DNA from 4 places in the Micromonospora sp. RTP1Z1 genome. Region 1 is predicted to be linked to each of the others. Evidence: riboswitches for the same ligand, from Rfam matches in the RefSeq annotation. Region 1 holds a riboswitch; each other region holds the start of a gene.
What was found. A riboswitch is a leader RNA that binds a small molecule or an ion and turns the genes downstream of it on or off. The one in region 1 is predicted to bind cyclic di-AMP.
Positions count from the first base shown of each region.

Region 2: another riboswitch for cyclic di-AMP. It lies ahead of SLP03_RS11480 (hypothetical protein); the one in region 1 lies ahead of SLP03_RS23445 (hypothetical protein).
Region 3: another riboswitch for cyclic di-AMP. It lies ahead of SLP03_RS00425 (C39 family peptidase); the one in region 1 lies ahead of SLP03_RS23445 (hypothetical protein).
Region 4: another riboswitch for cyclic di-AMP. It lies ahead of SLP03_RS10200 (transglycosylase family protein); the one in region 1 lies ahead of SLP03_RS23445 (hypothetical protein).

Region 1 covers NZ_JAPFQV010000054.1:1,461-8,790, reverse strand. Annotated here, with positions in the region: gene SLP03_RS23455 (HelD family protein) at 15-2,132, shown strand; gene SLP03_RS23450 (cation diffusion facilitator family transporter) at 2,238-3,152, shown strand; cyclic di-AMP (ydaO/yuaA leader) riboswitch at 3,296-3,427, shown strand; gene SLP03_RS23445 (hypothetical protein) at 3,432-4,511, shown strand; gene SLP03_RS23440 (hypothetical protein) at 4,626-5,138, shown strand; gene SLP03_RS23435 (SRPBCC family protein) at 5,150-5,647, opposite strand; gene SLP03_RS23430 (STAS domain-containing protein) at 5,745-6,083, opposite strand; gene SLP03_RS23425 (hypothetical protein) at 6,520-6,924, shown strand; gene SLP03_RS23420 (hypothetical protein) at 7,062-7,330, opposite strand, start outside.
Region 2 covers NZ_JAPFQV010000017.1:37,440-44,769, forward strand. Annotated here, with positions in the region: gene SLP03_RS11455 (heavy metal translocating P-type ATPase) at 1-815, opposite strand, end outside; gene SLP03_RS11460 (hypothetical protein) at 830-1,798, opposite strand; gene SLP03_RS11465 (copper ion binding protein) at 1,834-2,043, opposite strand; gene SLP03_RS11470 (metal-sensitive transcriptional regulator) at 2,156-2,455, shown strand; gene SLP03_RS11475 (YibE/F family protein) at 2,574-3,905, shown strand; cyclic di-AMP (ydaO/yuaA leader) riboswitch at 4,060-4,191, shown strand; gene SLP03_RS11480 (hypothetical protein) at 4,195-5,217, shown strand; gene SLP03_RS11485 (carbonic anhydrase) at 5,296-5,967, opposite strand; gene SLP03_RS11490 (helix-turn-helix domain-containing protein) at 6,196-6,525, shown strand; gene SLP03_RS11495 (hypothetical protein) at 6,722-7,156, shown strand.
Region 3 covers NZ_JAPFQV010000001.1:85,337-92,666, reverse strand. Annotated here, with positions in the region: gene SLP03_RS00445 (bifunctional cytidylyltransferase/SDR family oxidoreductase) at 1-940, shown strand, start outside; gene SLP03_RS00440 (CDP-glycerol glycerophosphotransferase family protein) at 971-2,686, shown strand; gene SLP03_RS00435 (hypothetical protein) at 2,712-2,933, opposite strand; gene SLP03_RS00430 (alpha/beta fold hydrolase) at 2,943-3,464, opposite strand; gene SLP03_RS00425 (C39 family peptidase) at 3,579-4,403, opposite strand; cyclic di-AMP (ydaO/yuaA leader) riboswitch at 4,635-4,776, opposite strand; gene SLP03_RS00420 (hypothetical protein) at 5,065-5,853, opposite strand; gene SLP03_RS00415 (hypothetical protein) at 6,004-6,432, opposite strand; gene SLP03_RS00410 (acyltransferase) at 6,635-7,330, opposite strand, start outside.
Region 4 covers NZ_JAPFQV010000014.1:64,375-71,704, reverse strand. Annotated here, with positions in the region: gene htpG (molecular chaperone HtpG) at 1-1,291, shown strand, start outside; gene SLP03_RS10225 (hypothetical protein) at 1,340-1,699, opposite strand; gene SLP03_RS10220 (SDR family oxidoreductase) at 1,766-2,464, opposite strand; gene SLP03_RS10215 (helix-turn-helix domain-containing protein) at 2,512-2,988, opposite strand; gene SLP03_RS10210 (LLM class flavin-dependent oxidoreductase) at 3,192-4,223, opposite strand; gene SLP03_RS10205 (glycoside hydrolase family 3 C-terminal domain-containing protein) at 4,363-4,935, shown strand; cyclic di-AMP (ydaO/yuaA leader) riboswitch at 4,967-5,140, shown strand; gene SLP03_RS10200 (transglycosylase family protein) at 5,141-5,824, shown strand; gene SLP03_RS10195 (YbaB/EbfC family nucleoid-associated protein) at 5,971-6,408, shown strand; gene SLP03_RS10190 (DUF899 family protein) at 6,450-6,827, shown strand; gene SLP03_RS10185 (M4 family metallopeptidase) at 6,814-7,330, opposite strand, start outside.

The sequences.
Region 1 (7,330 bases):
CGGGAGTTGCCGCGTTGACCGACCACACCACCCTGGAACAGGAGATGGCCGCCGAACAGCGGCATCTCGACCGGGTGTATACCCGGCTGGCGGAGCTGCGCCGGTCGGCCGCCGACGCCGAGCGGGAGGGCTACCGGCTGGCCCGGGTGGGCAACTTCGGGGCGCTGGTCGAGCGGGACGCGATGGTCTTCCACGCCGCGCGGCGCCGGCACGCGCTGGACGCCGAGCACGAGGGGCTGGTCTTCGGCCGGCTCGACCTGCGTACCCGGCAGGTGCTGCACGTCGGGCGGCTCGGGGTGCGCGGCGAGAGCGCGGAGACCCTGGTGGTGGACTGGCGGGCACCGGCCGCCGCGGCCTTCTATCAGGCGACCCCGGCGGAGCCGATGGACGTGGTGCGGCGGCGTACCATCCAGTCCTCCGCCGAGAAGGTGACCCGGATCGAGGACGACCTGCTCGATCCCGCGTCGGCGCCGGCGGACATGGCGGTGGTGGGCGACGGGGCGCTGCTGGCCAGCCTGTCCCGGGCCACCGGCCGGGGCATGCGGGACATCGTCGCGACCATCCAGCGGGAGCAGGACGAGGCGATCCGTTCCCCCGGCTCGGGCGTCACGATCGTCTCGGGCGGCCCGGGCACCGGCAAGACGGCGGTGGCGCTGCACCGGGCCGCGTACCTGCTCTACTCGGACCGCAGCCGGTACGCCGGCGGCGGCATCCTGGTGGTCGGCCCGTCGAGCGTCTTCGTGGAGTACATCGCCTCGGTGCTGCCCTCGCTCGGCGAGGAGACGGCCACCCTGCACTCGCTCGGCTCGCTCTTCCCGGGCATGTCGGCGACCCGGACGGACCCGCCCGACGTGGCGGCGGTGAAGGGGTCGCTGCGGATGCGCCGGGTGCTGGAGCGCGCGGTCCACGACGCGGTGCCGGACTCGCCAGCGGAGCTGCGGCTGCTCTACCGCGGCGAGCTGCTCCGGCTGGAGCGCCGGGAGCTGGACGCCATCCGGGACCGGGCGCTGTCGCGGGGCGCACGCCGCAACGAGGTGCGCCGGGCCGGCTTCGACGGGGTCCTCGGGGCGCTGTACGCCCAGGGCCGCCGGCTGGGCGTCGGTCGGCTCCCGGAGCAGCGCGCGTTCGAGGACGAGATCATCGACCGGCCGGAGTTCCGGGAGTTCCTGAAGGCCTGGTGGCCCCGGCTGCATCCCCGGCACGTGCTGGGCTGGCTGGCCCGTCCGGAGCGGCTGCGCCGGTACGCCGGCGGCGTCCTCTCCGGGGCGGAGATCCGGCTGCTGACGGAGGCGTACCGGAGCCTGGCCGACGCGGGGCCGACCATCGCGGACATCGCGCTGCTGGACGAGCTGGACGCGCTGCTCGGCAAGCCGGTGCGGCCGGCGAAGGCGAAGCGCGACCCGTTCCAGCTCGCCGGCGGCGTCCGGGAGCTGAGCACCTTCGGCGACCGGCAGCGGGCCGCCCGGGCCGCGGCCCGGGAACGGCCGGAGGACTACCGGGAGTACGCGCACGTGGTGGTCGACGAGGCGCAGGACGTCTCGCCGATGCAGTGGCGCATGATCGGCCGGCGCGGCCGGCTGGCCTCCTGGACGGTGGTGGGCGATCCGGCGCAGACCGCCTGGACCGGCGACCCGGAGGAGCTGACCCGGGCCCGGGACCAGGCGCTGGGGCGACGCCGCCGGCACCAGTTCACGCTGACCACCAACTACCGCAACTCGGCGGAGATCTTCGCGGTGGCGGCGGCGGAGATTCGCCGGCTCTACCCGGACCTGCCACTGCCCACCGCGGTGCGCTCCACCGGGATCGACCCGGTCGAGCGGACCGTGCCGGCCGCCGAACTGGCGGCGGCCACCGTCGAGGCGGCCGGGACCCTGCTTGCCGAGGTGGAGGGGACGGTCGGCGTGATCACGCCGGTGCCGCGCCGGGACGAGGTGGCCGGCTGGCTCGGCGGCCTGGGCGGGTCCCGGCTCCAGGTGGTGACGAGCCTGCAGGCCAAGGGCATGGAGTACGACGGGGTCGTGCTGGTCGCGCCGAGCGAGATCCGGGCGGATCCGGGCTCCGGCGTGCGGACCCTCTACGTGGCGCTCTCCCGGGCCACGCAGCGACTCACCACCGTCGACCCGCTGGGCTGAGCGGGGCGTCGACCGCGGGCGGGCGCAAGCCGGCCGTTCAGTTGCATACATAGCGATGTGAACATATATTGGGTTCGACCGGGGCCAGGGCGGAAGGGTGTGGGCGTGGGCGCAGGTCATGACCACAGCGGGGCGGTGACCAATGCCGCCTACCGCCACCGGGGTCGGCTCTGGGCCGCGTTCGGGCTGCTCACCGCCCTGATGCTGGTCGAGGCGGTCACCGCGTTCGCGACCGGCTCGCTGGCCCTGCTCTCGGACGCCGGGCACATGTTCACCGACGTGCTGGGCATCGGCATGGCCCTCGCCGCGATCACCGCCACCCGGCGCGCCGACACCGACCCGCAGCGGACCTTCGGGCTCTACCGGCTGGAGGTGCTGGCCGCGCTGGCCAACGCCGTGCTGCTCGGCGCCGTCGCGGTCTACGTGCTGATCGAGGCGGTACGCCGGTTCGGCGAGCCGCCGGAGGTGCTGGCCGGTCCCATGCTCGCGGTGGCGGTGCTCGGCCTGCTGGCCAACCTCGCCGCCTTCGCCCTGCTGCGCACCGGGGCGCAGGAGAGCATCAACCTGCGCGGGGCGTACCTGGAGGTGCTGGGCGATCTGCTCGGCTCGCTCGGGGTGATCGGCGCCGCGCTGGTCATCGCGCTCACCGACTGGTGGTGGGCGGACCCCCTGGTCGCCGTCGCGATCGGGCTGTTCATCCTGCCCCGCACCTGGCGGCTGGGGCGGGCCGCGCTGCGCATCCTGGTGCAGGCCGCCCCGGAGCACCTCCAGGTGACGGCGGTGCACGACCGGCTGGCCGCGGTGCCCGGCGTCGCCGAGGTGCACGACCTGCACGTCTGGACGCTGACCTCCGGCATGGAGGTGGCCTCGGCGCACCTGACCATGGCGCCCGGTGCCGAGGTGGGCGAGGTGCTGGCCGCCGCCCGGGCCGCCCTGCACGAGGACTTCCGGATCGATCACGCCACGTTGCAGATCGAACCCGGAGCGTCACCCGGTGCCTGTGGTGCAGTCGAGTGGTAATGAGGACAACCTTAAATCAGTGAGGGTATTGTGTCCCTATGCCGGTTTTGTCCCAGGTCGCGGCCCTCGCTGAACGGGCCGGGCCGGGGCACCACCGGTAAGCTCGGCCCCGGCCTCCGCCGGGCGGCGCCCTCCGGCGCCTGCGGTGGCCGCCGCCTAATCGCCGCCCGCGGCGAACCGGGGAACCATGTTCGTGGGGTGCATCCGCGCCAGCGGTAGGGATCTTCCGTCCCGAACCCGTCAGCTAACCCGGTCGGCGGCTGACGGAAGGAAACCTGAATGCCAGCAGTGGCACCTGTAAGACGGACGGCCGCCCGATTGGCGGCCCTGCTCGTGGCGACGCTCGCGCTCGGCGTCGCGACCCTGCCGGTCGGCCCCGCCGGCGCGGCGCCCCGGGCCGGCATGCTCGCCGCCGCCCCCGGCGACGACGAGGGCGGCACCCCGGCGCTACGCGCCCAGCTCGACGCGGCCAGCAAGGGCTGGCTCGAGGCGAAGGCGGCGCTGGCCCACTCGGTCGGCCGGCAGAAGCAGCTCACCGACCAGCTCACCACGATCAACGGCGAGCTGAGCGTCCGCGACACCAAGGTCGGCGAGATCGCCGGAGTCGCGTACCGGACCGGACGGCTCGGCACCGCGGCGGCGCTGCTCAACAGCGCCAGCCCGGAAGGCTTCATGGACCGCGCCGCCGCGCTGGGCCAGGTGGCCGCCCACGAGGACCGGGCGCTGCGCGACCTGCTCGAGACCCGGGACCGGGCGACGCAGACCCGCACGGCGCTGAACGCCGCGGTCCAGGAACAGCGCAAGCAGGTCGCGGTGATGGCCAAGCGCAAGCAGCAGGCCGAACGCGCGCTGGAGGTGGCGAACGACCGCGCCGGCAGCGGCAACAGCGGCACCAGCGGCGGCACCGTCCGGGGTACGTCCACCGCGAACGCCGACCCGGCGCCGCGCAACTCCGACGGCTCCTGGCCGCCCGAGTCGTGCAGCATCAACGACCCGACCCCGGCCGACGGCTGCATCACCCCGCGTACGCTGCACGCGCTGCAGGAAGCCAAGGCCGCCGGGTTCACCCGGTACGTCTCCTGCCACCGGCCCAGCGGCTCCGGTGAGCACCCGAAGGGACGGGCGTGCGACTTCGCCGCGCAGAAGGACGGCTTCGGCGGGGTCGCCAGCGGCGGCGACCGGACGTACGGCACCAACCTGGCGGCGTACTTCATCCGCAACTCCGACGCGCTGGCCGTGCTCTACGTGATCTGGTTCAAGCAGATCTGGCTGCCGAGCAGCGGCTGGAAGGCGTACAGCGGCGGCAACGGCGACCCGTCCAGCGACCACACCAACCACGTGCACCTGTCCGTCTACTGAGCGGCGGGGGTGCCCCGCCGCCCCACGGGTCACCCCCCCTACGCCCACCGACCTACGCCAGATGTCGCCGAGGGCCCCACGACGGGGCCGGACCGCCCGACCAGCATCGTGGGCATGAGCCGACTATCCCCCGCCGCCCGCAAGGCCCTGCTGACCCTGCACCTGGTCACCTCGCTGGGCTGGCTCGGCGCGGACCTGGTGCTGCTCACCCTCGGCGTCGCCGGGCTGCGCGGCGCCGACGCCGCGGTGGTCTACCCCACCGCGGCGCTGATCGTCACGTACCTCTTCGCGCCGCTGAGCGTCGCCGTCTGGCTGGTCGGCGTGGCGAGCTCCCTGCTCACCCCGTGGGGGCTGCTGCGCTGGCGCTGGGTGCTGGTCAAGTTCGTGCTCACCACGGTGCTGCTCGGTCTGGTCCTGCTGCTGCTGACGCCCCGGATCCGGCAGCTCGGCGAGCTGGGCGCCGCGGCCTCCGCCCACTACCGGGTGGACCTGGTCGTCGCCCCCGCGGTCTCCAGCACGCTGCTGCTCGTCGCCACCGTGCTCTCCACCTACAAGCCGTGGGGCCGGCTGCGCCGCCCCGGCACCCCGGCCCGGCGCCACCCGGTGGCCGCCGCACACCGCTCCTGACCGGCCACCGGTCAGGTCGTGGCGGGTGCGTCCGGACCGCGGTCCAGCGCCGCGCCGAGCCGGCTGGCGAGCCCGAGGTGGGCCGCCCGAGCCTGCCGGAAGGCGTACCCGAACAGGGGCGCCGGCGCGGAGAGGGTGATCTCGACGTCGATCCGCGTCACGCCGCCCGGCTCGTCCCGCAACCGGGTGTGGTTGCGCACGGTGGTCGCCGGACGCTGCCGGGCCACCGTCACCACCTCGTCCTCGCTTGCGATCAGCACGTCCGCCCGGTAGGTGACCGGGAAACGCAGCGGCCCGACCGCCAGCCGGTCGGTGATCGCGTAGCTGGCCAGCGCGCCCGGGCGGGGTGGCAGCCGGCGCACGCCGACGATCAGCGGGTGCAGCTCGCCCTGGCGGGTCAGGTCGCCGAGGAGCGCGAGCGCCTCGGCCCGCGTGCAACGCGCCTGCACGGTGTAGCTGAACGTGTCGCGGCTGAGCACACCGTCCCCCTCGCCGTCGGCGGTCCGCACGATCGTCCCGTACGGCGGGCGGGCTGGCAACGCCCCGCATGACGCGGAGCTGGCGGGAATCCAGGAGCCCCGGCAGGACAATGACCGGTCGGAGCGCTCAGGCGCCGGGGAGCACCTCGCGGGTCGCGGTGCCGGCGAAGTAGGGCTCCGGGGCGCCGAAGAGGCCGAGCAGGCCGGTGACCCAGAGCTGCCGATGCACGAACCGGCTGGGCTCGGTCACGATCAGCTTCACGCCGCTGACCTCGGCGGTCTGGAAACCGGCGACCATCGCGCTGATGCCCACGGAGTCGATGAAGTTGACCAACCGCATGTTCAGCTCGATGCGGGACGGACGGCTCTTCGCGAGCACCTCCGCGATCGCCTCGCGGACCTCGTAGGCGGTGTCGACGTCGATCTCACCTCGCGGGGCGATCTGGATGACACCACCCGGCAGCATCGACTTCACGATCGACAGGCTCACGCGAGCACCTCCACTCGCCCGTGACGGGCGCCTCATCAGTACGCGGGCCGCGACCGAGAGTATTCCTCCGACGGCCTCGGTCGCCACCCCTCGGGATGAGCAATTCGCGGACCGGGCACACCTGGACAGCCCAATCCAGACCTTCTGGTTCCTATTTTCCCGACGACCGGGTTTCTCGTTCTCCAAACGACCGACCAGGGCCGGCCGATCCGCCGCACCAGGGTAGCGGCCCCGCGCCGCGGCGGCGCGCACCCCGGTTGTCGGCGCGTTGGGTTGACCGTGCCGCCTGCACCCGGGATGGTTTGCGCCGCTGCCCCGACGGGCACTGGCGGGTAAGCGAACAGTCACGCGCCGGACAGCCGCCGGAGTCCGAAGTGACCCCCGGGCTTCGGCACCCGAGGAGGTAAGCACGATGTTCGGAACCACTCTGCTGGACCGCCGCAGCAAGCCCGAGCGGATCGCCGACCAGGCGTTGCAGCACCTCGCATCCGCCGTCAGCTCCGCCGGTGACAGCGTCCGGGACACCGCCCGGTCCGCCCGTCGCGGCGGCTCCGGCCTGGCCGACGACGCCACCGACCTGGTCGGCTCCGCCGCCGAGGAGGCCCGCCGCCGGGCCACCCTCGCCCTCGACGCGCTCGCCGGCCGCCGTCCGACGCTGCCCTGGACCCTGCTGATCAGCGCCGCGCTGGTCGGTGCGGCCCTCGGCTGGGCCGCCGGCACCGCCGCCCGGGCCGCCGGCAGCCGGACCCGGGACACCGACGAGATCGAGTTCGTCGACGTGGACCGGCCCAACTCGCCGGTCGGCCTGGACGGCTGACCCGAGCCACCGACGACACGGCGGTGCCCCCGGTCGGGGACACCGCCGTTCGCCGTCCGGGGATGCCCGAGAGGCAGTCTGGAAGCGCTCCCAAGCATGTCGGCCACGAGCGGACGCACATCCGGGGTGGACGGTCGTCAGTCCAGGTGGAAGACCAGCCCGTCGCCCACCGGCTCCCGGCGGATCCCCAGGCCGTCCACCGGCCGGCCGGCCGCATCCCGCCACGGCGTCCCGGCCGCGTACCCGGGCAGCAGCACCACCGTGCGCACCCCCGACGCCCGCAGGTACGCCACCGACGCGGCGTCCGGGAAGGTGACGCTCGCCGCCCGGATCCGCTCCTGGCTGGCCGGGGTGAACGAGGCCAGCCCGTTGACCAGCCGGGGGAAGCCGTCGGTCGACCAGAGCA
Region 2 (7,330 bases), on a different contig from region 1:
ACGAACCGGTCCCCCACCGCGAGCTGTTCCACCGGGACGCGGATCTCCTGGCCGCCGCGGCGCACCACCACGTCCTTGGCACCCAGTTCCAGCAGGGCGCGCAGGGCGGCGCCGGCGGTCCGCTTGGCGCGGGCCTCGAAGTAGCGGCCGGCGAGGATGAAGACGGTCACCCCGGCCGCCGCCTCCAGATAGATGTTGCCGGCGCCGTCGGTGCGGGTGATGTCGAAGCGGAACGGGTGGGTCATCCCGGGCATGCCGGCGTCGCCGAGGAAGAGCGCCCAGAGCGACCAGCCGAACGCGGCCAGGGTGCCCAGCGAGACCAGGGTGTCCATGGTGGCGGCGCCGTGCCGCAGGTTGATGAGGGCGGCCCGGTGGAACGGCAGCCCGCCGTAGACCACGACCGGGGCGGCCAGGGTCAGCGACAGCCACTGCCAGTAGTCGAACTGCCAGGCCGGCACCATCGCGAGCAGGATCACCGGTACGGTCAGCGCCACCGACACCCACAGCCGGGTACGCAGTCCGCGCAGTTGGTCCACCGGCTCGCCGGCCGGCTCCGCCCCGCCCGGCTTCGGCGGGGGCGGCACGACGGCGGTGTAGCCGGTCTTCTCCACGGTGGCGATCAGGTCGGCGGGGGCGACCGCGTCGGCGTACCGGACGGTGGCCTTCTCGGTGGCGTAGTTGACCGTGGCCTCCACGCCGTCCATCCGGTTGAGCTTCTTCTCGATCCGGGCGGCACAGGACGCGCAGGTCATGCCGCCGATCGCCAGTTCGATCAGGTTCGGGGCGACCGGTAGGGACTTGGCGGTCGATGTCATCGCGGCACCTCCTGTCAATTGTGCCCGTGGCCGGGGGCGCCGTGCCCGGCGTCGGCGGTCGGGGAGGCCGGGGCGGCCGGCGCGGCCGTGGTCGCGGGGACGCCCGGGTCGCCGGCCACGACGGTGAACTCGGCGGTGTGCACGGCGCCGCCGTGCCGGAAGTCCAGGAAGAGGCGGTAGCTGCCGGCCGAGGGCACCTCGGCGAAGAAGGTCACCGCCGGCCCGGCCGCGGTGCGCCCGTCGCCGGGTGCGCCGTCCGGGTGGACGTGCAGGTACGCCAGGTCGCCCTGCCGCAGCGCCACCAGGTGCCCGTACGCCCCGAGGTAGGGCTGAAGGTCGGTGACCGGCTTCCCGTCCCGGCTGACGGTCAGGGTCAGCTGGGCGGTACGGCCGGGCTGCGGGGTGCCGGTGAGCGTGACGGTGTAGCCATCGACGGTGGCGCTGGTGGCCGGCGTCGGCAGCGGCCGCTCCTCAAGGGCGCCGGGGACGGTGACGTCGACCCCTAGGGTCAGCGGCTCCCCGCCGGTCGGGGTGAAGTCGGCGAACGCCCGCCAGACGCCGGGGCCGGCGAGCGGCGAGGCGACCCGCCAGGTGCCGTCGGCGGCCAGCTCCGGGTGGACGTGCCGGAAGCCGGAGAGGTCCCGGCGGGCGACGATCAGGTGCATCCGCTTGTCGTGCGCCACGTCGTAGCGGGTGACCGGCGCGCCGTCCGGGCCGGTGATCCGGAAGGCGAACTCCCCGGCGGGCTCGGTGACCGGTTGCATCGTGTAGCCGCGGTCGGAGACGAGCAGTCCGCCGGGCAGGTGGCTGGTGGGGGCGGCGCCGGTCGCGTGGTCACCGTCGGCGTGACCGGCGTTGGCGGCGTCGTGGCGGGTCGCGACGGCGGGGGTGTCAGGGCCGGCCACCTGGCCGACCCCGTACGCCGCGCCGAACACCGCCGCGAGGCCGAGGGCGAAGCCACTCAGCTTCGTCGCCGTGTTCATCGTGATACCTCGGTTCCTTAGGGTCCGCGGACCCGTCACGCCCCGACGAGGTCGTAGCCGGCCTCGTCCATGGCGGCGCGGACGGTGTCCGTGTCCAACGGGCTCTCGCTGGTGACGCTGACCCGGCCGGAGGCCAGGTCGACCTGGACGTCGCTGACGCCCGGGATCGCGCCGACCTCGGCGCTCACCGAGTTGACGCAGTGCCCGCAGGTCATGCCCTGCACCTGGTAGGTGGTGGTGACCATCGCAACTCCCCTTCCGCCGGTCCCATGCTATCTCGCATTACCGGTACCCCCTTGGGGTATCAGCAGATCAGCACCGTACCATACCCCCGAGGGGTACGCTATCCTGGGCGTCATGACCGCACCGACGACCCCGACCCGGGGCTACACCGCCAGCAAGGACCAGCTCCTCGCACGGCTCCGCCGCATCGAGGGCCAGGTCCGCGGCATCGAGAAGATGGTCGACGACGACCGCTACTGCATCGACGTGCTCACCCAGATCTCCGCCATCCAGGCCGCCCTCGACAAGGTGGCGCTCGGCCTGCTCGACGGCCACGCCCGGCACTGCATGCACGAGGGCGCCGCCGAGGGCCGGGCCGACGAGATGGCCAGCGAGATGATGGCCGCCGTCGGCCGGCTGATGAAGCGCGGCTGACTAGCATTCCCGACGACGGCCGCGGCGACCGCCGCGCCGCGGGCGCCCCCCGCCGGTCCGGTGAACCGACCGGCCCGGGGACACGTACTCCGCCGTGAGCATCGTTGGGAGACACACCATGGGCGCCGACCACAGCGGTCCCGCTCCGTCCGCCCCGCCGCGGGTACGACGGATCCTCGTCGGGACGGTGGTCCCGCTGTTCGTCCTCACCGTGCTCGCCGCCCTGGTGCTCTGGCCCCGGGACACCCCGGCACCGGACCGGGCCGCGGACGTGCCGCGGTACCACGGCACGGTGAGCCGGGTGGTGACCGAGCCGTGCCCGCCTGCGGCGGAGGTGCCGGAGGGCACCCCGGGCGGCTCGACCGGGCCCTGCGGCAGGGTCGGCGTCGCGGTCGAACAGGGCCCGGACGCCGGCCGCCAGGTGGAGACGCCGATCCCCGCCGGCCCCGGCGCGCCCACGGTCGAGGTCGGCGACCGGATCATCCTGGTGGAGTTGGTGGATCCGGCCGATCCCGCCACGAAGAGCTACAACATCGCCGAGCACCAGCGGGGCAAGCCGCTGATCTGGCTGGCGGCGCTCTTCGCCGTCGCCATCGTCGCATTCGGCCGCTGGCGGGGGCTGGCCGCGCTGGGCGGCCTGGCCGCGAGCTTCGCGATCCTGCTCGGCTTCGTGCTGCCGGGGATCGGCGCCGGCCAGCCGCCGCTGCTGGTGGCGATCGTCGGCTCGGCGCTGATCATGTTCGTGGTGCTGTACCTGACCCACGGGATCACCGCGCAGACCTCGGTGGCGGTCCTCGGCACCCTCGGCAGCCTGGTGCTGACCGGCATTCTCGGCACGCTCGCCACCGCGGCCACCCACCTGACCGGGTTCGGCAGCGAGGACGCCACCACCCTGTCGATGTTCCAGCACGACGTCGACCTGCACGGGCTGCTGCTGGCCGGCATCGTCATCGGCTCGCTGGGCGTGCTGGACGACGTGACGGTCACCCAGGCGGCCACCGTCACCGAACTGGCGCACGCGAACCCGGGGCTGTCCCGGTTGCAGCTGTACCGGGCGGCCACCCGGGTCGGCCGGGCGCACATCGCCTCCACGGTCAACACCATCGTGCTGGCGTACGCGGGCGCCTCGCTGCCGTTGCTGCTCCTGCTCGTCGCCGACTCGCGAGCGGTGAGCGAGATCCTCACCAGCGAGTTCATGGCGCAGGAGATCGTCCGCAGCGCGGTGGCCACGATCGGGCTGATCGCCGCCGTCCCCCTCACCACCGGTCTGGCCGCCCTGGTGACCACCGCCGGTCGGGGCGCGGCGGCGGGGTCCGCCGCGCCGGCGTCCCGTCCCCGCGCGGAACCCGCCGCCGCGCTTGCGGCGCTCAGCGCACGACGCACCGGCGCCGCACCGGGCGCCCCCGACGGCTGGGCCGGACCGGAAAGGAGCACGGACACCGCATGGTGAAACTGCGCAGCGTGACCGCCCGCGCCAAACGCGATGCTGGTCACGGAGCGGCACGCCGGATTACCACTTTTAGTCGGCTTCCGGACGTAGATCCTCGGGAGCACTCTCGGGTAACCTCGCTGCCGGTCACCGCCGAAGGCGCGCAGCGGCGCCTGCGGTACCGCCGCCCAATCGCCGCACGGCGAGCCGGGGAACCAGGTACATGGGGTGAATCCGCGCGAGCGGTAGGGGCCACTTCCGTCCCGAACCCGTCAGCTAACTCGGTCGGCGGTCGATGGAAGGGAACACTGTGACGGCACCTCTGCGCCGCTGGTTGACACCCGTGGTGGCCGTGCTCACCGCGTTCGCCATCGTCGTCGGCCCCGCCCCGGCGATCGCGGCGCCGACGACACCTCCCACCCCCTCGGGGCACGAGGAGGACGCCGAGAAGCCGCTCATCACCGACGCCATCGAGGCCGCCAACCGCAACTACGTCCAGGCGAAGACCAAGCTGGCGAAGTCGAAGCAACGCCAGCTCCAGCGCGCCGCGGAGGTACGCGGGGCGCAGAGCCAACTGGACGCCCTGCGCCCACAGGTGACCCAGATCGCGGCGCAGTCGTACCGGACCGGCCGGATCGGCGCGGTCGCCATGCTGCTGGAGAGCAACACCCCGGACTCGTTCGTCCGGCGGGCCGCCGCGCTCGACGAGCTGAACATGGTCAACGCGCAGAAACTCGCCGAGGTCAACACGATCAAGACCCGCGCCGAGCAGGCCAAGCTGGCGCTCGACGCCGAGGTGCGCGCGCAGCAGACGCTGACGAACGCGATGGCCCGGGAGAAGGTCGAGACGGAGAAGGCGCTCGCCCTGGTCGGCGGGAAGGGCTTCACTGGCGGTCTGGTCTCGGCCACCTCACCGGTCGCCCGGATCGGTCCCGGTCGCACCGCGGACGGGGACTGGAAGCCCGAGTCCTGCAGCGAGAACGACCCCACCACCTCCGGCTGCATCACGCCGCGCACACTGCACGCGTACAAGGAGGTCAAGCGGGCGGGCTTCAACCGCTTCGTCGGCTGTTACCGGTCCGGCGGGCCGTGGGAGCACCCGAAGGGCCGGGCCTGTGACTGGTCGTTGCAGAACAGCGGGTTCGCCCCCTGGCACAACAACGACACCCGGATGTACGGCAACAACGTCGCCGCCTTCCTGATCCGCAACGCGGACCAGCTCGGCATCTACTACGTGATCTGGAACCGGCAGATCTGGTTCCCGGCGACCGGCTGGAAGTCCTACAGCGGGCCCTCCAACCACACCGACCACGTGCACATGTCGCTGCTCTGACCGACGACGTACCCCGGCCGAGGGGCCGCCCCGCGACCCGCGGGGCGGCCCTTCGGCCGTTGTCGTGGGTGGTCGGGGTCAGCCGCCGACGGCGGCACGCGCGGCGCGGCCGGGCTGCGCGGGCGGCGGCAGAGTCACCGCACCCGCCGGGACCGTGGTCACCGTCCGCACCTGACCGGCGCTGAGCTGGTACGACATGCCGACCACCGCGCACCGCCCGGCGGCCACCTCGCTGGCCAGGACGGCGGAATTGGCCAGCAGCGCCTCGACGGTCTGCGCGATGTGGATGTCCACGATGCCGTCGATCTCCTCTACGCCCTGCGCCGCGGCCCGGCGCAGGCTGGGCACCACGGCGTCGATCAACGCGCCGAGGTGCCCGGCGGGGAGCCGGCCGGTGGTGACCGCCTCCCGGGCGGCCTGCACTGCGCCGCAGGAGTCGTGCCCGAGCACCAGCACCAACGGCGTGCCGAGCACCGTAACGGCGTACTCGACGCTGCCGAGCACCTCGGGACCGACCGTGTGGCCGGCGGTCCGGACCACGAAGAGGTCGCCCAGACCGCGATCGAAGATGATCTCCGCGGCGAGGCGGGAGTCGGAGCAGCCGACGATCACCGCGAAGGGGTGCTGACCGTCGGCGACCGCCGCGCGGTGGCCGGCGTCCTGGTTGGGGTGGCGCGGAACGCCGGTGACGAAACGTCGGTTTCCGGCGTTCAGCTCGACGAGCGCCTGCTCGGGAGTGGTCGGGGTCAATTCCCTCACCTCGTCCTCGCGCGGAACGACCTGGTCAGCCGGGCCGGCGGCGCAGGCCGCCTCGCCACCAACCGTCACACGCAGCCAAAGATACGTCAAGATTTACGTGATACGGATTTCATACATTGAGCGAGACTTGACCACGGGACCGGCGCGCCACCGCTGCCGGGACGGCCCGACGCCGCCCCGGCGAGGGCAGGGCCGGAAACGCGAACGAAGGGCCATACGATGACGCACATGGCGACGACAGCAGGCCAGAACGGGAGCAGCCGGAACTGGACGTTTCTCACCAACCACGGGCACGTGCTGCTGGCCATCGCGCGCAACCCCACCGCCCGGCTGCGCGACGTCGCCGACGAGGTGGGGGTGACCGAGCGGGCCGCACAGGCCATCGTGGCCGACCTCGAGGCGGGCGGCTACCTGAGCCGCACCCGGGTGGGGCGGCGCAACGAGTACACGGTCAACCCGAGCGGCCACTTCCGACACCCAGCCGAGGCCGACCAGCAGGTCGGCGCCCTGCTCGCCCTCTTCGCCGCCGAACCCGCCACCGGCTCCTGACCCCGGCCGCCGCAACGGCGTTCTCGACGGGCGCGGCGAGCCCGATGTGGAGAGTCGGACGAGCGGCTGACCTGGCTGACCGAGGACGAGATGGCCTGGGGTGAGGGTGGGGACGTCAGCGCATCCGTGGGACGGGTCACCTCGACCGGGAGATCGTCGAGATGCATGAGACGGACCTGACCGATAGGTTGAGGTGATGCTGCCCGTAGCGTTCGCCCCGCACCTCTGGGCCGCGACGCTGCGCACCCTGCGGGAGCTGACCCGTCTGGCGGTGACGGCCCTGGTGCTCGTCGTCGGGCTCGGCGGCACGACCGCCGGCCCCGCCTTCGCGGAGCTGCCCCGGCCGGTTGGGGAGTCCGGTCGGCCGGCCGCGTTCTGGGTCTCCCCGGCTTCCGTCGCCCTGGCGTCCGCCGATCAGCGGCCCGGCTCCGCCGCCGAGCGGGTCACCGTCGCCCTGAGCGGGGTCACCGCCGCCGAGCGGGTGACCGGCACGCCGAGCGGGCGCCCGGCCGGGGCCCGCTCCGAGTCGGTCCGGTGCACGTCCGCCACCCGGCCGGTCGCCGCGGCCGGCCCGGCCTGCGCCGACCCCGGCCGGGACGCCGTCGGCCGGCGCGGTCCCCCGCGCATCTGATCCGGCCGGCCGCCACCGCGCGGGCCCGCCGATTCCCCGCCGCGCCGCGAACCCCGCCGACCCGACCGGGTACGTCCCGCGGATCGTTCCGCGCCACCGTCGCGCCGCGTTTGCACACCCTCCGCCCGTCGTCAGGGCCACGACCGTCCGATCCAACCGTTCCACCAGAGGTGC
Region 3 (7,330 bases), on a different contig from region 1:
CATTCGGGAGGCGTACCGGCGGGCCGAGGGCGACCCCGACTTCGCCGCCACCGACGACTGCGGCGTGGTGCTGCGCTACCTGCCCGGCACCCCGATCAAGGTGATCGACGGCGCGGACGAGAACATCAAGGTCACCCACCCGGTCGACGTGCACCTGGCGGACAAGCTCTTCCAGCTCGCCGCCGCGCAGGCGCCCCGGCTCACCGACCACCGCAGCTACACCGAGGAGCTGACCGGCCGGACCATCGTGGTCTTCGGCGGCAGCTACGGCATCGGCCACGACCTCACCGAGCTGGCCCGGAGCTACGGCGCCCAGGTCTTCCCGTTCAGCCGCTCCACCACCGGCACCCACGTGGAACGGGCCGAGGACGTGGCGGCCGCGCTGAAGACCGCCTTCGACGCCACCGGCCGGATCGACCACGTGGTGGTCACCGCCGGCATCCTGGAGAAGGGCGCCCTCGCCGAGATGGACGAGGAGACGATGGACCGCCTCCTGCACGTCAACTTCGTCGGCCCGGTCACCATCGCCCGGCAGTCGCTGCCGTACCTCCAGCAGACCAAGGGTCAGCTGCTGCTCTACACGTCCAGCTCGTACACCCGGGGCCGGGCCCGGTACGCGCTCTACTCGGCCACCAAGGCCGCGCTGGTCAACCTGACCCAGGCGCTCGCCGACGAGTGGGCGGAGTTCGGCGTACGGGTCAACTGCGTCAACCCGGAGCGGACCGCGACCCCGATGCGGACGAAGGCGTTCGGCGAGGAGCCGGAGCACACCCTGCTCACCTCCGAGGCGGTCGCCCAGGCGTCGCTGGACGTGCTGATCTCCGACCTGACCGGCCAGGTCATCGACGTCCGCCGGGCGCCCGGCGAGCAGGTCGCGGCGGTGCCCGCCCAGCCGGGTGCGCACCCGTCCGAGCAGCTTCCCGCCGACGTCGACGCCTGACCCACCGCAACCAGCGAACGGACGACCGACATGCGTGGTGACCTGGTCCGGAAACTGCTCGCCCGGGTGCTGACCACCGGGCTGGCGGTGCTGGCGTTCCTCGTCGTGGCGCTCACCGGGGCGACCGGGTGGGGGCTGGCGATCGCGGTGGCCGCGCTCGCCGCCGCCGCGGTGGAACGCCGGATCCGGCCGGGTGCCGACGGCGTCGCCGAGTCGGTGCTGGTCGCCGCGGGCATCCTGGTCGGGTACGCCCGCCGGCTCGACGACGGCTTCGACCCGGCGCTGGCCGCCACCGCGCTGGTCCTGCTCGGCCTGGTCCTGCTGGTCGGGCCACTGCGCACCGCGGGCGCCCTGGAGATCCGCGCCGCCAACCTGCCGGTGCGCACCTGGACGCCGCTGGTCGCGGAGCGGCTCGGCGACGCGCTGCTGGCGCTGCTCGGGCTCGTCGCGGTCGGCGCCGGTCTCGCCCTGCCCGCGTGGGTGCCGCTGGTGGCCGCCCTGCTGGTCGGGGCCGGCTGCGCGGCGGTCGGCCTGGACCTGGCCCGGCGGCGGTTCCGGCCGCCGGCCGGTGGTGGGCCGGTGGGCCGGGCGCTGCGCCGCCACCAGCCCGAGTTCGTGCTCTACTTCTCCGCCCCGCCCGGGTCGGAGTACCAGGTCACCATGTGGCTGCCCTACCTGGAACGGATCGGCCGGCCGTTCCTGGTGGTGTTGCGCGAGCCGGAGTTCCTGCCGACCATCGCCGCCGCCACCCGCGCCCCGGTGGTGTTCTGCCCGACGCTGAAGACGCTGGACGAGGCGCTGGTGCCGAGCCTGCGGGCGGCGTTCTACGTCAACCACGGCGCGAAGAACAGCCACTGCGTCCGCTTCTCCCAGCTCACCCACGTGCAGCTGCACCACGGCGACAGCGACAAGGCCCCCAGCGCCAACCCGGTCTCGGCGATCTTCGACCGGATCTTCGTGGCCGGGCCGGCGGCGATCGACCGGTACGCCCGGGCCGGCGTGGAGATCCCCGCGGAGAAGTTCGTCGTGGTCGGCCGCCCCCAGGTGGAGGCGATCGAGGTACGCCGGGAGCCGGCGCGCGGCGTGGCCGCCGCGACGGTCCTCTACACCCCGACCTGGACCGGGCACCACGCCGACGCGAACTACTGCTCCCTGCCGGTGGCCGAGACGGTGATCCGTCGGCTGCTCGACCGAGGTGCCACGGTGATCCTGCGGACCCACCCGTACACCGCGCAGAACCCGACCTCGGCCCGGCAGTTGGCCCGGCTGACGGAACTGCTCGCCGCCGACCGGGCGAAGACCGGCCGGGCGCACCTGTGGGGCGCGGCGGCCGCCCGCGAGCTGACCCTGACCGAGTGCGTCAACCGCTCCGACGCGCTGGTCTCGGACGTCTCCGGGGTCATCTCCGACTACCTCTACTCCGGCAAGCCGTACGCGGTGACCGACATGGGCGTCGACGGCGAGCACTTCGTCGAGCGGTTCCCGCTGGCCGGTTCCGGTTACGTGCTGCGCCGCGACATGTCCAACGTGGACGAGGTGCTGACCCGACTGCTCGACACCGACCCGAAGGCGGGGGACCGCTGGGCCACCCGGAGTCGCTACCTGGGCGATTTCCCGGCCGACTCGTACGCGGAGGCATTCCTCGACGCCGCCCGCCGGCAGCTCGAACCGGACTGGAACCTGCCGGCGCCCCGGGCCGCGGACGCCGTCGCCCAGGACGAGTCGTCCCTGTCCGCCACGCCCTGACCGGCACCCCGCCGGGAGGCGGGCGTCAGCGGAACGGGTCGAGGAGGGCGAGGACGGCCTCCGGGTCCTCGATGTGGGCGTTGTGCCCGACGCCGGGCAAGGTGGCCACCGGGACGCCGAACTCCTTGAGCTGAGCGTCGGTCACCATCGGGTCCTGCTCGCCCCGGGCCAGCAGCACCGGCACGTCCGTCGCCGTGAGCAGGGCCGGCAGCGGCGGCTCCCCCACCCCGAACGCGGCCGGATCCATCGCCAGCCGTCAACGGCCGTCCTCCCGGCGCAGCCCGGCGTCGACCACCGGGTGGTCCGGGGCGAAGAGGCCGGCGAGGCCGGAGACGCGCAGGTAGCGGCGGGCGGCCTCGTCCCGGCTGGCGAACCAGGTCACCGGCCGCTCGGCCAGTTCCCGGGCCTTGTCCAGCTCGGCGGGAGACCAGACCGCCTTCACGCCGAGCCCGACCACCGCGTCGACGGGCAGGCCGAGGTGCCGCGCGGCCAGCGCCAACGCCACCACCCCGCCGAGCGAGTGCCCGAGCACCACGAGCCGGTCCCGCGGCCCCAGCCGGTCCGCGACCGGTCCCAGACCCTCCACCACCCGGCGGGCCAGTGCCGCGAAGGTGTAGGCCGGCAGCGGCGGCGACCACCCGTGCCCGGCCAGGTCGGGGGCGAGCCAACGCCCCGCCCACCGGCGCTCCAGCAGCGGCGCCCAGGGCAGCCACACCTCGCCGGTGGCGCCGAGGCCGTGCAGCAGCAACAGCTGGCGGATACCCGTCTCGTCGCCCATACGGCGCAGTGTGCCACCGCTCGGACACGACGCGCGAGAGCCGACGGCGGGCCGGTCCGTCGGGCATACGACGTCGGGCTCGTGCGCGGGGGCCCGACGGGTGGAGCGGGTGGATCAGGCGGAGTAGCCGCGGGTGGCCATCCAGTTCGCCAGGTCGATGGTGCTGACCCAGTACCCCGGCAGCGACGGGTTCGCCGAGTCGGCGATCCGCACGGTCCGACCGTCGTTCTTGTAGCCGACCACGGCGATGTAGTGGCCGCCCGGGAAGGAGTGCCAGCCGCCGTCGGTGTCGGTGGCGTCGCCCGCGATGTTGGCGACGACGCCCCGCCCGTCGGTGATCGCCTTCACCACGTCGGCCTGGAGCTCGTCCATCTGGGCCGGGGTGGCCGCACCCGGGATCATGTGCGTCCGGTACGGGTTGCCCTTGACCATCTGGTTGAGCCCGCGGGTGGTGTCCTCGGCGGAGTTGGTGCCGTTCTCGGTGGCGCCGAGCGGGGCGACCATCGCGTCCTGGGTGGTCTCGACGCCGCTCGCGCTGAGCGCGTTCCGGACCGCGGCCGGGCCGCAGTTCCAGTAGGCGGTCTGCGCCTCGTAGGTGTAGTCCAGGACCTTCGTCGACGGCGGCTTCGGCGCGGCCTTGCGGGTCAGGTCCGGGTCCGGCTTGGCCGAGGTCGCCTTCGCCGACGGCTTGGGGCTGGGCGAGGTCGACGGGGAGGCGGCGATCCGCTGCTGGTTACGGGTGGCCACCTCGCCGAGGCGCGGGGCCAGCTCGGCGACGGCGACGGTGGTGGTCTGCTCGCGGACGGGCGCGTCGTCGGTGTTGGCGAGCAGGGCGCCGGTGCCGGAGGCCAGCACGAGCGCGGCGGCGGAGCCGGCGACGATCTGGTACGGGCGCTCGGTGGCGAGACGCCGCAGCTGCCGCTTCAGGTGATGCTTCACGTTGGTCCTCCACGGGGGGCGGGAGCGGCACACGCCAGCCCGACGCGCGGAGGAACTCACGCGCGACGACGGATCGTGGGCGGGCTGGGCCGCTGGGTAGGGGGCGCGCCCGGTCAACCGGGCGGCAGGGCGGATGCCGGGATCGGCTCGCCGGTCAGGCGAGCGACGGCACCGCGGCGCCGTGGAGGCGGGGGGACGAGCGGGGAATGGGATCGGGTTGCACGAGGAAGAAACTCCTTCCGACACCGCCTACCGGGTTAGCTGACGGATTCGGGCGGGAAGATCGCCCTACCGCGGGCCGAGGCTCGCGGATTCACCCCGGACGTGCACTGGGTCCCCGGTTCGTAAGATCACGATTGAGCGGGTCGGCGCGGCGTCGCCTCTTGCGATCGAAAACCGCACCGGACGCGACGAGACTACCGATGGGTAGCCGCCCTGCCAAGCCGTCCCACCTGCTTAAACCTCGGTCATCGTTACTCTGACCGGAACAGCACGTCACTGACGTCACTCAATGGGACGAGCAGTTATCACGGAACCGTCGGGCGACAATCGGACATCGGGTCGCGAGCGACCCGGAATTGCGGGGGTCGGTGGCCCGAGCTGCTCCGGATGACCGTTTCCCGGATCGGGTGACCCGGCTCACCGAATTTGAGGTCACGATTCAGCCAACCCGCGCCGGCCGCCAACGCGCCGGGCCGGTCGGGGCGGTGCCGGCCACCACCGGGGTGCGGGTCTGGGTCACCGCCTCCGAGCGGCGTACCGGGGCCGGGCCGGGGCGCAGCGCCGCCGCGGCGGCGTACGCCTCGGCGGTGAGGGCGCGGGCCGCCTCGGCCGCCAGCTCGGCGTCCCGCCAGGCCCGTTGCTCCCGCTCGGCCGCCGTGCGGTAGCCGGCCAGCCGGCCGTCGCGTACCGCCCGGGCGAGGACGATCTCCTGCTCCGCCGGGTGCCGGCGCGGGTCCCACCCGTGCCGGTCCGCGAGGACATCGGCGAGCTGCCGCGCCGACAGCTCACCCCGCCAGTGCGCCACCATCGCGGCGTGGTGCAGCCATCGCTCCCGGGCGGCGTACTCGGCCGGGGTCCGCGGGGTACGCGGCGCGGGCAGCGCGGCGGCGCCGGCGAACCGACGGGCGGCGCTCTCCGCCTCGTCGTACGCCCGCCAGGCCCGGTCGACCTCGCCCTGGGCCCGCAGCCACTGTTCCCGCCGTCGACGCGCGGTCTGCGCGGCGCCGGCGGCGGCGACCGCCACCTCGTCGGCGTACCGGCGCAGGTCGGCGAGGCGGGCCGCCTCCTCGACGGCCGGGTCGGGAACCGGCTCGGCGTCGGACGTGGCCTCCCGCTCCGGACGGGCGACCAGCGCGGCGAGCAGGGCCAGGGGGAGCAGGAGCAGGGCCGACCAGATGGCGGCGGCCTGCGGAACCTCGATCAGGAACTGGTAGAGAACGGTTCGCATGGTCGGCACCTCACGGGAGCGATGTGGCGGAGGGGTCCGCACGCCCCGGCGCGGCGGGGCGCGACCGGAACGGGCGCCACCGGGCCGCCGACGGGCGGGTGCGGGGGTGAGGTTCGTGGAGAGCGGCTGCGGGCGCGGCCCGCCGTTCGATCAGCGCGCCGGCGGGGCCCGCGAGCCGAGGGCCGCCGGGGTGAGGCCGACCGGGGCGCGCTCCCCGGAGACCGGGACCACCGCGGTACGCGGCGCCGCCGGCGGGGAGGCGATGCCGACCGGCAGGGCCGGCTGGCCGGTCCCGGTAACGAGGTCGAGGGCCGCCGAGCCGGTCAGGGCCGGGCCGGCGGCGTCGGACTCGGAAGCGGCACGGGCCCCGACGAGGGCCGGCGGGGTCGTGGACCAGGAGGATCCCGGTACGGCGAAGGTGACATCGGCGACCGGGGCTCCGTGAGCGGCAGCGGCCGCGCCGACGGGCAGGGCGGCGGCGCCGAGCGAGCAGGCGACGGCGACGGCGAGCCTGGCCAGCATGCGGGCGGTCCAGCGCGCCACCCACCACAGGGGACAGGTGAGTGCGACCGGAAGCACGGTGCCACGTTACCGCCGACGCCGCCGCGCCGCATCGCCGCCGGGCGGGTCGCCACGAGCCGGATCGGGGCGGCGACCCGGGTGGACACGGCGCGGCGACGCATCCACGTCAGCAGCGCCGCAACGCCGGACGCTCCCACCTCGGCGAGGTGGCGACGATCATCGCCCGCCCCCGGACCGGCGGCCGGAGAGCGCGCGCCGCTCAGGCCGGGTCGCGCCGCCCGGCGTACTCGATCGGCCTGGCCTGCCGGTCGGCCGCCCAGGCGGGTCCCACCTGGGTCGGCACGACGCCGGCCGGGACGGCCTGCGCGCGGGCCCGGCGGGGCGGTCCCAGTCGGCGCATCATCGGCGTCTCGACGTACCGGTGCAGGGCCCCGGCGAGCACCAGGTTCACCAGCAGGAAGCCGAGCACGGCGAGCGGACCCCACCAGCCCGGCAGCCCCACCCCGTAGTGGCCGGTCAGCCGGAGCACGGTGACCATCACGAAGACGTGCACCAGGTAGAAGGCGAAGGAGACCTCACCGAGCCAGATCATCGGCCGGGACCGCCACGGGGTGCGCCGGCCGCGCACGTCCGCGTCGGCCGCGGCCGTGATGACCAGCAGGTACGCCACCGCCAGCAGGCCCGCCCAGAGCTCCGCCCGGATCCACTGCGCGGTCACCGCCCAGGTGGCCACGAAGATCAGACTGGCGGCGGTCAGGCCCGGCCCCCGCCAGCGCCCGCGACGCATCAGCTCGGCCGCGGCCACACCCATCCAGAACTCCAGGGACCGCACCACCGGGAAGACCTGGGTGAGCCACCACCGGCTCTCCTCCGGCACCAGGTGCTGACCGGGCCACAGCGCGACGATCAGCAGCGGGGCGGCGACCACCACCGCCCACAGGGCGGCGGGGCGCAG
Region 4 (7,330 bases), on a different contig from region 1:
GATCGTCAAGCGGTACTCCGACTTCATCGCCTGGCCGATCCGGATGAGCGTGGAGCGGCCGGGTGAGGACGGCGCGACCACCCGCGAGACGCAGACCCTCAACTCGATGAAGGCGCTCTGGGCCCGGTCCCGGGACGAGGTCGACGAGGCCGAGTACCACGAGTTCTACAAGCACGTCAGCCACGACTGGGCCGACCCGCTCGAGACCATCCACATGCGCGGCGAGGGCACCTTCGAGTACGAGGCGCTGCTCTTCCTGCCCTCGCACGCGCCGCTGGACCTGTTCTCCCCGCAGGGCCGCCGGGGCGTCCAGCTCTACGTCAAGCGCGTCTTCATCATGGAAGACTGCGACGCGCTCATGCCCAACTACCTGCGCTTCGTCAAGGGCGTGGTGGACGCCCACGACCTGTCGCTGAACATCTCCCGGGAGATCCTCCAGCAGGACCGGCAGATCCGCGCCGTCCGCCGCCGCCTGGTCAGGAAGGTCCTCGCCACCCTCAAGGAGATGCCGGCCGAGTCGTACCGCGCCTTCTGGACCGAGTTCGGCGCGGTGGTCAAGGAGGGGCTGCTCGAGGACGCCGACAACACCGAGGCCCTGCTGGACCTGGTGCGGGTCGCCTCCACCGACGACCCGGCCGAGCTGACCACCCTGCGCGACTACGTGGCGCGGATGAAGGACGGCCAGTCCGAGATCTACCTGGCAACCGGCGAGTCCCGGAGCACCATCGAGAACTCGCCGCACCTGGAGGCGTTCCGCGCCAAGGGCTACGAGGTGCTGATCCTCACCGACCCCGTCGATGAGGTGTGGGTCGAGCGGGTCGGCCAGTACGACGGCAAGGCCCTGCGCTCGGTCGCCAAGGGCCAGGTCGACCTGGAGACCGACGAGGAGAAGGCGCAGGCCGAGGCGGAGCGGAAGGACTACGCCGAGCTGCTGACCTGGCTGACCGGCGCCCTCGCCGACAGCGTCAAGGAGGTCCGGCTCTCCTCCCGGCTGACCACCTCGCCGGTCTGCGTGGTCGGCGACGCGCACGACATGACCCCGACGCTGGAGAAGATGTACCGGGCGATGGGGCAGGAGGTGCCGCGGGTCAAGCGGATCCTGGAGCTGAACCCGAACCACCCGCTCGTCACCGGGCTGCGCATGGCCCACGAGCAGGGCGCCGACCCGGAGGCCCTGACCGAGACCGCCGAGCTGCTGTACGGCATGGCGCTGCTCGCCGAGGGTGGGGAGCTGGCCGACCCGTCCCGGTTCACCCGGATCCTCGCCGACCGGCTCGCCCGGACGCTGTAAAGGTCTGCCGTCGGCCGCGGCGCCCGCGCCGCGGCCGACGGACGGCCGCTACCCGCGGGTCAGTCGCTCCAGGTGCGCCGCTTCCTGGGCCGACGGCTCACCCGGCTCGCTGCGGAGCAGTCGCCACCGGGACGTCCTTCCATCAGGGCCGACCAGTTCGCCGCGGGCGAGGGCCCGGTCGATGTCGTGCCGCACGCCCGGTTCGAGGTGCGGCTCGGTGGCGAAGAGGATCCGCAGGCGCACCTCGTCGCCGCACCGCTCCGCCCGGGTGTGATGCGGCGCGACGGGGCAGGGCGGTTCGTGTTCCCAGTGGCCGCACAATCCGGCCGTGATGGCGGCCCCCGGGGCGGCCGGGTCGTCGTCCGGCGCCATGTCGAGGACCGCCTGGTGGGCGAATCCCTGTCGCATGCCGCCATTGTGCGCCCGCCCGCCCCGCGCGCGGCGGATCCACGGGGGGATCCGCCGCGTCGGCGGTCAGGGCAGCTCGGGATAGAGCGCGGCCACCCCGCCGGACAGGCCGGCGAGCACCCGCCGGGAGGTCTCGTCGGCGACGATCTCGTACCGGTCGGCCTCCAGCCCGTCGACGGCGATCCGGGCGATCTCGGCCGGGTCGGACTTCGGCCCGGACACCCGGGCCGTCATGTCGGTGTCCATGTAACCGACGTGCAGGCCGGCGAGCCGGACACCCCGGTCGGCGAGCTGCGCCCGCAACGCGTTGGTCAGCGACCACTCGGCGGACTTAGCCGCGCTGTAGGCCCCCACCTGCGGGAAGCTCACCCAGGACAGGGCGGAGAGGATGTTCAGGATCGTCCCGCCGCTGTTGGCGGCGATCCTCGGCGCGAACGCCCGCACCATCGACAGGGTGCCGAAGTAGTGGGTCTCCATCTCCAGCCGGATCGTCGCCAGGTCGGCGTCGAGCAGGTCCGCCCCGGTGCTGATCCCGGCGTTGTTGATCAGCAGCGTGACGTCGCCGGCCAGCTCGGCGGCGGCGGCCACCGAGCCCGGGTCGGTGATGTCCAGCCGGACCGGGGTGACGCCGGCCAGATCGACGCTGTCGGGATTGCGGGCACCGGCGTACACGGTGGCGCCCCGCGCCACCAGCTCGGCGGCGAGGTGGCGGCCGAAGCCACGGTTGGCCCCGGTGACGAGCGCCGTGCGTCCAGCGATCTTCATGTCCAGCTCCTGGTTCCTTCGAGGGGGTGTGTCGACGGGCGACCGGGTCAGGCGCGCAGCAGCCCCGGGCCCGGGAGGACGTCGATCTCGCCGGGCGGCACGTCGTGCCCCGCCTCGCAGCGCAGCCGCGCGTGCACGGCGGCGCCGCAGTCGTGGTGCGCCACGCGGACCGACGGGCCGGCCTCGTCGGCGGCCCAGGCGTCCCCCCACTGCCGCAGCGCGGTGAGCACCGGCAGCAGCTCCTGTCCCTTGCGGGTCAGCAGGTACTCGTCCCGGGTGCGCTGCCCCGGCTGGCGGTAGGGGCGCCGTTCGAGCAGGCCGTCGGCGACGAGTTCCTTCAGCCGCGCGGCGGCGACCGGCTCGCTGATGCCGACCCGCCGCGCGAAGTCGTCGAAGCGGCGGGTGCCGAACGACGCCTCGCGCAGCAGCAGCAGGGTGGACCGGTTCCCGACCGCCTCGACCGCCCGGGCGATGGAGCAGTTGCTGGTCAGCCAGGCGTCGCGCTGCGCGAGGAGGTCCGTCATGCCGGTGACGCTACTCGGCTGACTTAGGAAAACAAAAGTCAGCTATCTCACGTCGACCGGCGGGTGCCATCGGGAATGCCGGGCGGCTCCGCGCCGGCGGCCCTCACACCTGCCCGGCGTAGTAGCCGTACCGGGCCAGACGTGCCCGGCCGGCGCTGGCGGAGGCGTCGGGCGGTCGGACTCGTCCCACAGGCTCCGGTCGGTCAGCCGACCCCCGGATCCGGGGTGGCGGTGACGGCGAGGGTGCTCGCGCCGCCGGCCTCGACCACCTCGCGCTGCTCCTCGACGGCCTTCGCGCGGCTGCCGGGCTCGGCGCGTTCGGCGGCGACCAGCTCCCGCACGGCGGGCGCGACCTCCTGCGCGAAGAGCTGGACGGCGGTGGGGTCGTCGGCGCCGAGGATGAACGCGGACGTGCCGTGATCGAGGGCGAGACCGGCCAGCTCCTCCACCCACTGCTCCGGTGGCCCGACGAGGAAGCCGGAGGGGGACGGGGTGAACCGTCCGGAGAGGTTGAGCAGCCGCCGGACCGACCGGGGATCCCGCCTGGCCGCCTCCGCGCCCTCGTCGACCAGCGCGTTGAGCTCGGCCAGCTCCGCGGGGCCTTTGGGCAGGTACGCCAGCGACGGCAGCCAGCCGTCCGCCGCCCGCCCGACCAGCCGCAGCATCCGCGGCTTGTACGCGCCGACCCAGATCCCCACCTCGTGCGCCGGCGCGGGCCCGCGCTTCGCGCCGACCACCCGGTAGTGCTCCCCGTCGACGCGGACCATGCCCCGCCGGTCGGCGGCCCAGACCTCCCGGATGACGCGGATCGCCTCGTCCAGCGCGTCCACCGCCTGGCCGGGCGTGAGCCGGCGTCCCCCGGCGGCCTCGATCGCCTCCCAGAACGCGCCGGCGCCGAGGCCCAGCTCGACCCGACCGCCGGTGAGCAGGTCCAGGCTGGCCACGCTGCGGGCCAGCACCACCGGCTGGCGCAGCGGCAGGTTCAGCACGTTGCCGGCGAGCCGGATCCGATTGGTCGCCGCCGCCAGGTACGACATCAGCGTCCAGGTGTCCAAATGGCCCGGCTGGTACGGGTGGTCCTGGAAGGTGGCGAGGTCCAGCCCGACCTGCTCGCAGAGCTTGGCGAGGGCGACCACCCCCGCCGGGTCCTCGGCGGTGGGCGTGAGGAAGCCGCCGAAGATGAGCTCGTGCCCGTAGTCCGCCATTGTCCGCCCCGCCAGCTGTTCCGATCCCATGCCGCGTGTCGGTGAACCCGCCGCCGACCCCAGTCACCGTAACCTGGGGCGGCAGGGGACGTGCAGCGGTGGCGGTGAATCGGCAGGACCCTGTGCAGCTCCGGCCATCCAGCGATGTTAATCGATATCTGGGAGGCGCGTGCTCGCCACCGCCAAGCACTTGCAGGGCACCCGGGCCGCGGTCGGTCCGACCACGACGGTCACCTACCGCCGGCGCGGCACTGGCATCGACCGCAGCTACCGGGTCGCGATCGCGGTGGTCGGCGAGACCCCGTACGCGGAGGGACGGGGCGACCGGACCGGCAGCATGAGCCTGGACCGGGAGGACCTACGGACGATCTCGACGCTGCGCAACGCGGGCATGCCGGTGATCGTGGTCCTGGTCTCCGGCCGCCCGCTGGACATCGCCGCCGACCTGCCCCGCTGGGACGCGCTGCTGGCGTCCTGGTTGCCCGGTACCGAGGGCGGCGGGGTCGCCGACGTCCTCTTCGGCGTCACCAAGCCGACCGGCAAACCGCCGGTGACCTGGATGAACTCGGTCAGCCAGCAGCCCGTCGACCCGGTACTGAAGGAGCCTGTGGAGGCCGTCGGGCACCGGCGGGCGGGCTCCCTATTGCACCTTGGGGCATCTCGCAACTCGGAATCCCGCGCCTTCGCTCGGCCGGGTGAAGAACTTCACAAGAAGTGGGCGATCGTCCGAAACCGTTCCTAACGTCGTATGTGTTCGCGATCGCGGACACCACGGGCCGGCAACGCCTAATCCCGCCGCCGGCCCGGTGGTACCTGGACCTCAGGCGGGAGCGGGGGACCCACATGTTCCTCGGTGCTCGACACCTCGGGGTGAAGCCGCCAACCGGCGGCCGGGCTCCTCGGCCCGAACCCGACAGCTCACCTCGTCGGCGTGGAGGAAACCAAACATGGCAACTGAACACACCGCACGACACCGCCGGACCAGCCAGCGTCGGATCGCCGTAGGGGCGCTCGTCGTCGGCGCGGCCACCGGCGCCGCCGCGATCCTCGGCCCGGTCACTCCGGCCAGCGCGGCCAGCGTGAACTGGGACGCCGTCGCCCAGTGCGAGTCCGGCGGCAACTGGCACATCAACACCGGCAACGGCTACTACGGCGGCCTGCAGTTCTCCAAGAGCACCTGGAGCGGCTACGGCGGCCAGAAGTACGCCAGCCGGGCCGACCTGGCCAGCCGCGGCGAGCAGATCGCCATCGCCGAGAAGGTCCTCGACGGGCAGGGCATCGGCGCCTGGCCGGTCTGCGGCAAGAAGGGCGGCTCGACCAAGCACTACTCGTCCAAGTCGGACTCCCGAACGACCAAGAAGTCCCGCTCGGACTCCGGCTCGAAGTCGAAGGCCGCCTCGTCGGAGCGGTCCTCGCGCGGCGACCAGCCGGCCACCCGCAGCCACCGGCGTACCGCGCCGGCCGTCGGCGGCTCGGGCACCTACCTGGTGAAGCCGGGCGACACGCTGTCGATGATCGCCGACGTGAAGGACCTGGCCGGTGGCTGGCACGCGCTGTACGAGCGCAACAAGCGCGTGGTCGGCGACAACCCGGGCCTCATCTTCCCGGGTCAGCAGCTGCGCCTGCGCTGACGTACCACCGGGGAACGCCCGGCCGGTGCGCCGGCCGGGCGTTCCCCGTCCGGCACTTGCGTGGACCTTGCGACGGTGCGTGCGGCGGGCCGGGTCGCGGATTGCTATCGTCACGGTGCTCTGAAGGACGTGAAGAAAGCGCGGCTATGACCAACGAACCGTTCACCGCAGCCGCGACCCTCGATGAGTTCCTGACCCGGACGCAGCAGGCGTTGTCCGTCATGCGCTCCCGGCCCGCCGCGCACGCCGACGACGATGCGGACGAACTGCTCCGCGCCGACGGCACGGCGGCCGACGGGCTGGTGCGGGCCGTGGTGGTCCAGGGTGGGCGGCTGGAGTCCGTCACCGTCGACCCGGGGCTGTCGGCGCAGGGCATCGAGGCGGTCTGCGCGCACATCGTGGTGGCCGTCAACGCCGCCCTCGCCGACCTCGAGGCCCAGGTCAGCGCTTCGGCGCAGGCCGACGTGGACGCCCTGGCCGCCCGGCTGGGCGGTCTTCAGGAGCAGTCGAGGCGGCAGGTGGAGCTGTTCAGCCAGGCGATGGAGAGTGCCGCCGCCCGGTTGGGCGGCGGCCGGACGGGCTGACCCGCGTCGGTCGGTCGGCCGGCGTGCGTCGGGTCGGCGAAATGTCGGTGCCCCCCGTTCACGATCCTGGCATGGAGAAACCGCGGATCGTGACGGCCGAGCAGTGGCGGCAGGAGCGCAACGAGCTGCTCGAGGCCGAGAAGGAAGCCACCCGGGCGCTGGACGCGCTCGCCGCGCGGCGTCGCCGCCTGCCAATGGTCAGGTTCGCCAACGGGTCTACCGCACCCAGGCGCGGGGGGTGGACCGCCTGCAGTTCGTCAACAACGTCCTCGACCTCGCCCCGTACGGCCGCCAGGAGGACTGGGAGGAGACTCCCCGCCCGGCTGGCCGCAGCACACCACCTACGGCTGACACGGCGCAGCGGCCGGTCGTCGGGAGGACGACGACCGGCCGCTGCGTCTTCGGTCAGCTCAGGGTGAGCGCGGTGTCGTCGACGACGAAGGAGGTCTGCAGGGAGCTGTCCTCCACGCCGCTGAACGAGATGGTGGCGGTGGTGCCGGCCAGCGACGAGACGTCGAAGGACTTCAGGACGTAGCCGGCGGCGGCGTTCACGTTGGAGTACGTCGCCAGGGTGGTGCTGCCGGCCTTGACGGTCAGCTTGTCGTACGCGGTCGAGCCGGACTCGGCCGTGTCGATGTGCAGGTAGAAGGAGAGCGTGGCCCGGCATCCGGCCGGGATGCTCACCGACTGCGACAGCGTGTCGGTGTGGGTCGTGCCGTACCCGTCGAGCCACGCCTTGTACGAACCGCCGTGCGCGGCCTGGCCGGTCGAGTTGGTGATGACGCCCGAGGTGGCGGTCCAGCTCACCGCGCCGGACTCGAAGCCCGGGTTGGCCAGCTTCTGACCCGAGCAGCTGCCGGTGGGCGGCGGGGTGGTGGTGCCGCTGCACGTCGGGTCGCCGGACTGGGCCGGCACGCTGACC